One region of the Nocardia sp. NPDC050408 genome, then DNA from elsewhere that is predicted to be linked to it. Evidence: riboswitches for the same ligand, from Rfam matches in the RefSeq annotation. Region 1 holds a riboswitch; the other holds the start of a gene.
The links. A riboswitch is a leader RNA that binds a small molecule or an ion and turns the genes downstream of it on or off. The one in region 1 is predicted to bind thiamine pyrophosphate.
Positions count from the first base shown of each region.

Region 2: another riboswitch for thiamine pyrophosphate. It lies ahead of ACIBJI_RS31085 (purine-cytosine permease family protein); the one in region 1 lies ahead of thiC (phosphomethylpyrimidine synthase ThiC).

Region 1 is NZ_JBITIL010000001.1:31,512-34,915, forward strand. It holds gene ACIBJI_RS00140 (MarR family winged helix-turn-helix transcriptional regulator) at 1-265, opposite strand, end outside; gene ACIBJI_RS00145 (hypothetical protein) at 324-731, shown strand; gene ACIBJI_RS00150 (VOC family protein) at 799-1,281, shown strand; gene ACIBJI_RS00155 (hypothetical protein) at 1,274-1,468, opposite strand; TPP riboswitch at 1,577-1,703, shown strand; gene thiC (phosphomethylpyrimidine synthase ThiC) at 1,695-3,320, shown strand.
Region 2 is NZ_JBITIL010000014.1:146,859-150,262, forward strand. It holds gene ACIBJI_RS31065 (glutamate--cysteine ligase) at 1-379, shown strand, start outside; gene ACIBJI_RS31070 (hypothetical protein) at 373-513, opposite strand; gene ACIBJI_RS31075 (DUF72 domain-containing protein) at 585-1,358, shown strand; gene ACIBJI_RS31080 (hypothetical protein) at 1,345-1,623, opposite strand; TPP riboswitch at 1,803-1,919, shown strand; gene ACIBJI_RS31085 (purine-cytosine permease family protein) at 1,914-3,284, shown strand.

The DNA.
Region 1 (3,404 bases):
GTGTCCGTTCGACCTGACCGGCGCTCGCCAATTCGTCGACGATCTTCGCCACATCGCTCGGATGAATATCGAGCCGAATGCCCAGATCACGCTGTGCATGCGGTCCGAAATCGGCGAGCGTGGCGAGTACGGCCATATGCCACAGCCGAAGTCCGCGCGCCGCGAGCCGATCGGCGAACCGTCCTCGCGCGAACTTGCCCACCCGTGACAGCAGGTAGGTCTCGAGCCCGAGCAGGCTCGGCGGAAGTGCACGTGCGGAATCCATGCGACAAATTATAGGTAGGAACCTACGATAGGTCTGCACCTACTAATGAGGAGACAGCGTGGATGCCCTGTACCCGAGACTGCTCGTCACCGGTTTCGCCCAATGCTTCGACTTCTACAACGCCGTCCTCCCGGAGCTCATCGGCGCGAAGCTGATCAAAGGCACCGCGGCGGGCCCCTACGCGAACTGGGATGTCGATGATCAAGCGGTACTCGTGCTCTTCGACCGCAGCACGATGGCAGAAGTAGTCGACACCATCGACCTGCCCGTCACCGCGGCACCCGCGCAAGATGTCGTGATGTTCGTCTGTCGAGTACCCGACGTCGACGCGGGCCTCGACCTGTGCCTGCGTAACGGCGCGACCCTGGCCGCCGCCGCGGCCGATCGACCGAACTGGGGCCCGAACCTGCGCACGGCACACCTGCGCGACCCAGCGGGTACCCTGATCGAGCTCCAGTCCTACTGACGGGCGATGAATTCCGTCCGCCCGCACCGTCGGCACTAATACAGGCACACCGATCGGGAGGACCACCATGCAGAAGATCGTCACGAACCTCTGGTACGACACCCAGGCCGAGGAGGCCGCCGAGTTCTACTGTTCGCTGTTCGAGGATTCGAAGATCACCAATGTCGTGCCGTACTCCGAGGCGGGTCCGCGCGAAGCCGGGCTCACCATGCTCGTCGATTTCGAACTCAACGGACAGAAGTTCACCGCGATCAACGGCGGCGGCGATTACCACTACACCCACGCCATGTCGCTGCTGGTCAACTGCGACAGCCAGGACGAGGTCGACCGGCTGTGGACGGCACTGCTCGCAGACGGCGGCCAACCGATCGAATGTGGTTGGCTCAACGATAAATACGGCATTCCCTGGCAGATCTGGCCCGTCGAAGCCGACACCCTGCTGACCGGTACCGATCGCGCTGCCGCGAACCGCGCCACGCAGGCGATGCTCGGTATGCAGAAAATCGACCTGCAAGGCATGCGGGACGCCTACGAGGGCAAGGTCAGCTGATCTGCCAGGAGCCGACCTCGCGGTATCCGGAGTTGTAGATCGCGGAGCTGTCACCCTCGGTGATCTGGTAGTGCTTCATATTTCCGCCCCAGTAGCGCAGGATCCGGCCGAGCTCATCGGCGAGATCGGCCGGCGCCGCCACGCCTTCGGGCAGGACATCCAGATCTACCTCCAGGATGAATTTCACCCTGAGGAATGTACCGGCGCCCGGTCGGGCCTCGGCCGCTTCGCTGTATGTTCCTCCGATCGCCCTGCGGGGCGTGCAGGTGGAAAGGTATCGTCGGGCGGGAAAATTTCACACACCAACGGGGGCTCGCACCAGCGGGCTGAGAGGATGGCTAGCCCAATTCGGGCGTTCAGGGCCGTCGACCGTATGAACCTGACCGGGTAATGCCGGCGTAGGGAGGATATTCATGGGCACACATGTCGACTCCGTGACCACCGGTCCGATCGAAGGCAGCGTCAAGCACTACCAACAGGTCGATGACCTGCGCATTCCGGTGCGTCGGATCAATCTGACCAATGGCGAGCATTTCGACGTCTACGACACCTCGGGCCCGTACACCGACGACGCGGCGACCATCGATCTGGAGGCCGGTCTACCGAAGTTGCGCGACGGCTGGACCAAACCCGAGGTCGACGGTCCGCCGACCCAGCTGGCTTGGGCACGTCAGGGCATCATCACTCCCGAGATGCGCTTCATCGCCGCACGCGAGGGCGTCACGCCGGAACTGGTGCGCGACGAGGTCGCCGCGGGTCGCGCGGTCATCCCGGCCAACCACAAGCATCCGGAGCTGGAGCCGACCATTATCGGTAAGAAGTTCCTGGTGAAGATCAATGCCAATATCGGCAACTCGGCCGTATCCTCCTCGATCGCGGAGGAAGTGGAGAAGATGGTGTGGGCCACCCGCTGGGGTGCGGACACCATTATGGATCTGTCCACCGGCAAGAACATTCACGAGACGCGCGAATGGATCCTGCGCAACTCGCCCGTCCCGGTCGGCACCGTGCCGATCTATCAGGCGCTGGAGAAGGTGAACGGCGATCCGACCGCGCTCACCTGGGAGATCTACCGGGACACCGTAATCGAGCAGTGCGAGCAGGGCGTCGACTATATGACCGTGCACGCCGGTGTGCTGCTGCGCTATGTACCGCTGACCGCCAAGCGGGTCACCGGCATCGTCTCGCGCGGTGGATCCATCATGGCCGCATGGTGTCTGGCACATCATCAGGAGTCGTTCCTGTACACCAACTTCGCCGAACTCTGCGAGATCCTGGCGCGCTACGACGTGACCTTCTCGCTCGGTGACGGCCTGCGCCCGGGCTCCATCGCGGATGCCAATGACGAGGCCCAGTTCGCCGAGCTGCGCACCCTGGGTGAGCTGACCAAGATCGCGAAATCGCATGGTGTGCAGGTCATGATCGAGGGTCCGGGGCACGTGCCGATGCACAAGATCGTGGAGAACGTGCGGCTGGAAGAGGAGCTGTGCGAGGAGGCGCCGTTCTACACCCTCGGCCCGCTCGCCACCGATATCGCACCGGCCTACGATCACATCACCTCGGCCATCGGTGCGGCGATCATCGCCCAGGCGGGCACCGCGATGCTCTGCTATGTCACCCCCAAGGAGCACCTGGGGCTGCCCAACCGCGACGACGTCAAGGTCGGTGTGATCACCTACAAGATCGCCGCGCACGCCGCTGACCTCGCCAAAGGCCATCCGCACGCCCAGGACCGAGATAACGAGTTGTCCAAGGCGCGGTTCGAATTCCGCTGGCGCGACCAGTTCGCTCTCTCGCTCGATCCGGACACCGCCCGCGAGTACCACGACGAAACCCTCCCCGCCGAACCCGCCAAGACCGCCCACTTCTGCTCCATGTGCGGACCGAAGTTCTGCTCCATGCGCATCTCCGCGGACGTACGGGAATACGCTGCCCGCCAGGGACTTTCGGATGTCGAGGCGATCGAAGCAGGGATGGCGGAGAAGTCCGCCGAATTCGCCGACCACGGCGCACAGGTGTACCTGCCGGTCGTGTCGTAAAAATGGCGATAGCCCCGGACCAAGGGTGGTCCGGGGCTTCATTCAGGAAGATACACGAAGAATCCGCCGCTCAGGAGTGGATTC
Region 2 (3,404 bases), on a different contig from region 1:
GTTGTTGGCCACGCTGATTCGCGCGGCGGTCGTCATGGCGCAGACGGCGATTCAGGATGGGTTGCCACCGCCCCCGGTGCCCGCGGAGGTTTTGCGGGCCGCGTATTGGAAAGCCGCCCGGTCCGGGTTGGACGGAGACGGGCTCGACACGATCAGTGGGCGCGCCCTTCCGGCCAGCACCCTGCTCGCCGGTCTGATCGACCACCTCACCCCCGCGCTCGAACAGTCCGGCGACCAGCAATTCGTCGCCGATACCGTCAAAGCAGTTCTGGCGCGTGGCAACGGCGCGCGGCGACAACGCATCGCGATGCACGCGCGCAACGAGGTCACCGATGTCATCGATGTGGTCGCCGCAGCCACCCTTGAAGGGTGCTACTGACCGGACGAACCGGAGACCGGGCGCAGGCCACGATCCCGGACGACCTGTACGGCACGGAGAGCCAGTAGCGTCGCGCTGGTCACCATGTGCTCGATCGCGTCGGTGATATGGCTCGGGAAGCTGAAGATCAGCACGTGGTACGAGAATCTATCTACTACATAGCGTCGTTGACATGAGGGCCGTCAGAAAGTGCTTCGATGGAGGTATGCCCCTACTCGTCGGCACATCGGGTTGGCAGTACCGGGACTGGCGCGAGGTGCTGTATCCGACGAATGTTCCGCAGCGTGCGTGGCTGGAAACCTACGCCGCGGGCTTCGCAACGGTCGAGAGCAACAATGCTTTCTATCGACTGCCCAGCGGGGAGACCTTTGCGGCATGGCGGGATCGGACGCCGCCGGACTTCTGTTTCGCGGTCAAGGCAAGCCGTTTCCTCACCCACATCAAGCGACTGCGCGAACCCGAGGAGCCGGTCGGGCGCTTGATGGAACACGCCCGTGTACTCGGCGACAAGCTGGGGCCGGTGCTGTTGCAACTTCCGCCGACACTGCGGGTCGATCCGGCACTGCTCGACGCGTGCCTACGCTGTTTTCCGCCCGAAGTCCGGATCGCGGTCGAACCCAGGCACGATTCCTGGTGGATTCCGGAAGTTCGTGCCGTGCTGACGGAACACGCCGCGGCGCTGTGTTGGGCCGATGTCCGCTCCCGTCCCGTCGCGCCGCTGTGGCGCACGACGGACTGGGGTTATCTGCGACTGCATTCCGGACGTGCCACACCCACACCGCGCTACGGACGCACGGCACTGTCCAGTTGGGCGCGACGGCTGGCCGACACCTGGTCGGATCGCGAAGAGGTGTTCGTCTACTTCAACAATGATCCCGGCGGTGCGGCGGTGCGCGACGCGGTCGTCTTCGCGCGCGCCGCCGCCGCTGCCGGAGCCAGCGTCAGCCGAACACCCACAACTGTTTTCAGCCGACGATAGAGTTCATGATGGTGCCCGCGCTGGTTGCGATGACACCACCGAGCATCGCGCCGGCAAGCATTTTCGGCGAGTCCAGGGTGCCGCCGCTCCACTTCTCCCACGCGAACCGGCCGCCCGCGTAGGTGATGCCGCAGACACCCGACAGCATGACAAACCAGGTCAGGTAGCGGACCATCTGCAGGATCTTCTCCGAATTGGGCGGTGCCTCCGGCGTCGGATTCCCGATTTGAGCGAGGACGGTCTCGTGCAAGGCGATCAGCATCATAGGCGCATACTCATTCCAGTCGAGGTGAGCGATGAGCGGCAGATAACCGAGCAATAACCAGGTCGGTACCGGACAGTATGGGCGGTGGTTGCGATGTTCGGGGCGGTCTCCGCGGAACCTGTCTGGAATGTCCGAAGGCGCGGCCCGGCGCGCCGTGCACGGGTGTAGCATTTCGCCCGAAAACCCAGCGCGGGAGCTCGGGCACGGCCGGGCTGAGAGGGCGGACCCCATGTTTCGCCGACCGCATGAACCTGTCCGGGTAATGCCGGCGTAGGGAGAGCGGTACCGGGATGTCTGCACCCACCCTTGATCAATCCGAGCGGCGCGAAGCACCGCTGACCCTGGACCAGCCAGCGCCGAAGGTGCTCTCGTTCTGGGATCAGGGCGCGTTCTGGGCGAACCTCGGGGTCAGCCTGTTCGCATTCTCCGGTGCGTACACGGTGCTGGCGCCGAATTCCGATGGCGCCGCGCAGATCTCCATCGCCGCGGGCATTCTCGCGATGATCATCGGTACGGTGGTCGGCGGCCTCATGCTCGGTCTTGCCGCGGTGCCCGGAGCCAAGACCGGTAAGCCCGCGATGATGTTGCTGCGCGGACTATTCGGCGCGAAGCTCAGCTATCTGCCGACCGTACTCAATATCGCGCAGCTGATCGGTTGGGGCACCTTCGAATTGATCGTCATCGGCGATGCGGCGGAGGAGTTGTTCGATGGTGGTCAGCACTGGATTTACGTGGTCGCCGCGGGCGCGCTGACGACGGTCTTGACGATCTGGCCGCTCGGTTCGGTCCGGATGCTGCGACGGTTCGTGACCGTCGGCGTGGTGATCGCGTTGATCTGGTTCTACGTCCAATTCGTGCGCGCGGGTCTGCCTGATCTCACCGCCAACCCGGGCACCGCGGGTGGCGGGCCGTTCGGTGTGGATTGGAATCTGTTCTGGGTCGCTACCGATGCGGCGCTCGCGGTTTCGATTTCGTGGGTGCCGGTGGCGGCCGACTACACCCGTCACTCCCGCAGCACCGGTGCGGCATTCGGCGCGGCCAGTGGGGCGTATGCGTTCACCCAGATCATCGCCTATGTGCTCGGGCTGTTCGCGCTGGCGCTCGCGTCCGGCGACGGCGGGGTGTATTCGCCGTTCCTGAAGGTGACCCTCGGTGCGGTGTTCTTCTTCATCTTCGTCTTCCGTGAGGCCGACCAGTCGTTCGCGAATGTGTACTCGACGGCCGTATCGATCCAGAACCTCACGCCCCGGGTCGATCGCCGGGTGCTCTCGATCGGCCTGGGTGTGCTGATCACACTGCTCGCGCTGCGGCTGAACATGGCGAACTACTTCGGCTTCCTCGGCCTGATCGGGTCGGTTTTCGTGCCGCTGCTCGGCGTGCTCGTCGCGGACTTCTTCCTTCGCAGGCCTGACCAGTGGAATACCTCGGCGAACGCGCCATCGCGGTGGGGCATGGTTTTCGCGTGGCTGGTGGGACTTTCGGTCTACCAGCTGATCAACCCGGGCGACGCCGGAGTATGGACCGACTTCTGGGTGGACGTGCAGGAAAAGCTGCACTTCACCAAACAGGCCTGGATGAGCGCGTCGCTGTTGTCGTTCCTGGCCGCGGTGCTGGTCGCGTGGAGTGGAGGGCGGATTTCGGTGCTACGCAAGTCTGCGTAGCCTCCGAACAAAAGTGCCCTGGGCCGCCTACGGCCGACACCGCAAGTGCCGGCCGGTTCCTACGCCACATGTCCGCACGCGGCGAATGTTTCGCGAGCAATTCGCCGAGACGGGTGGCGG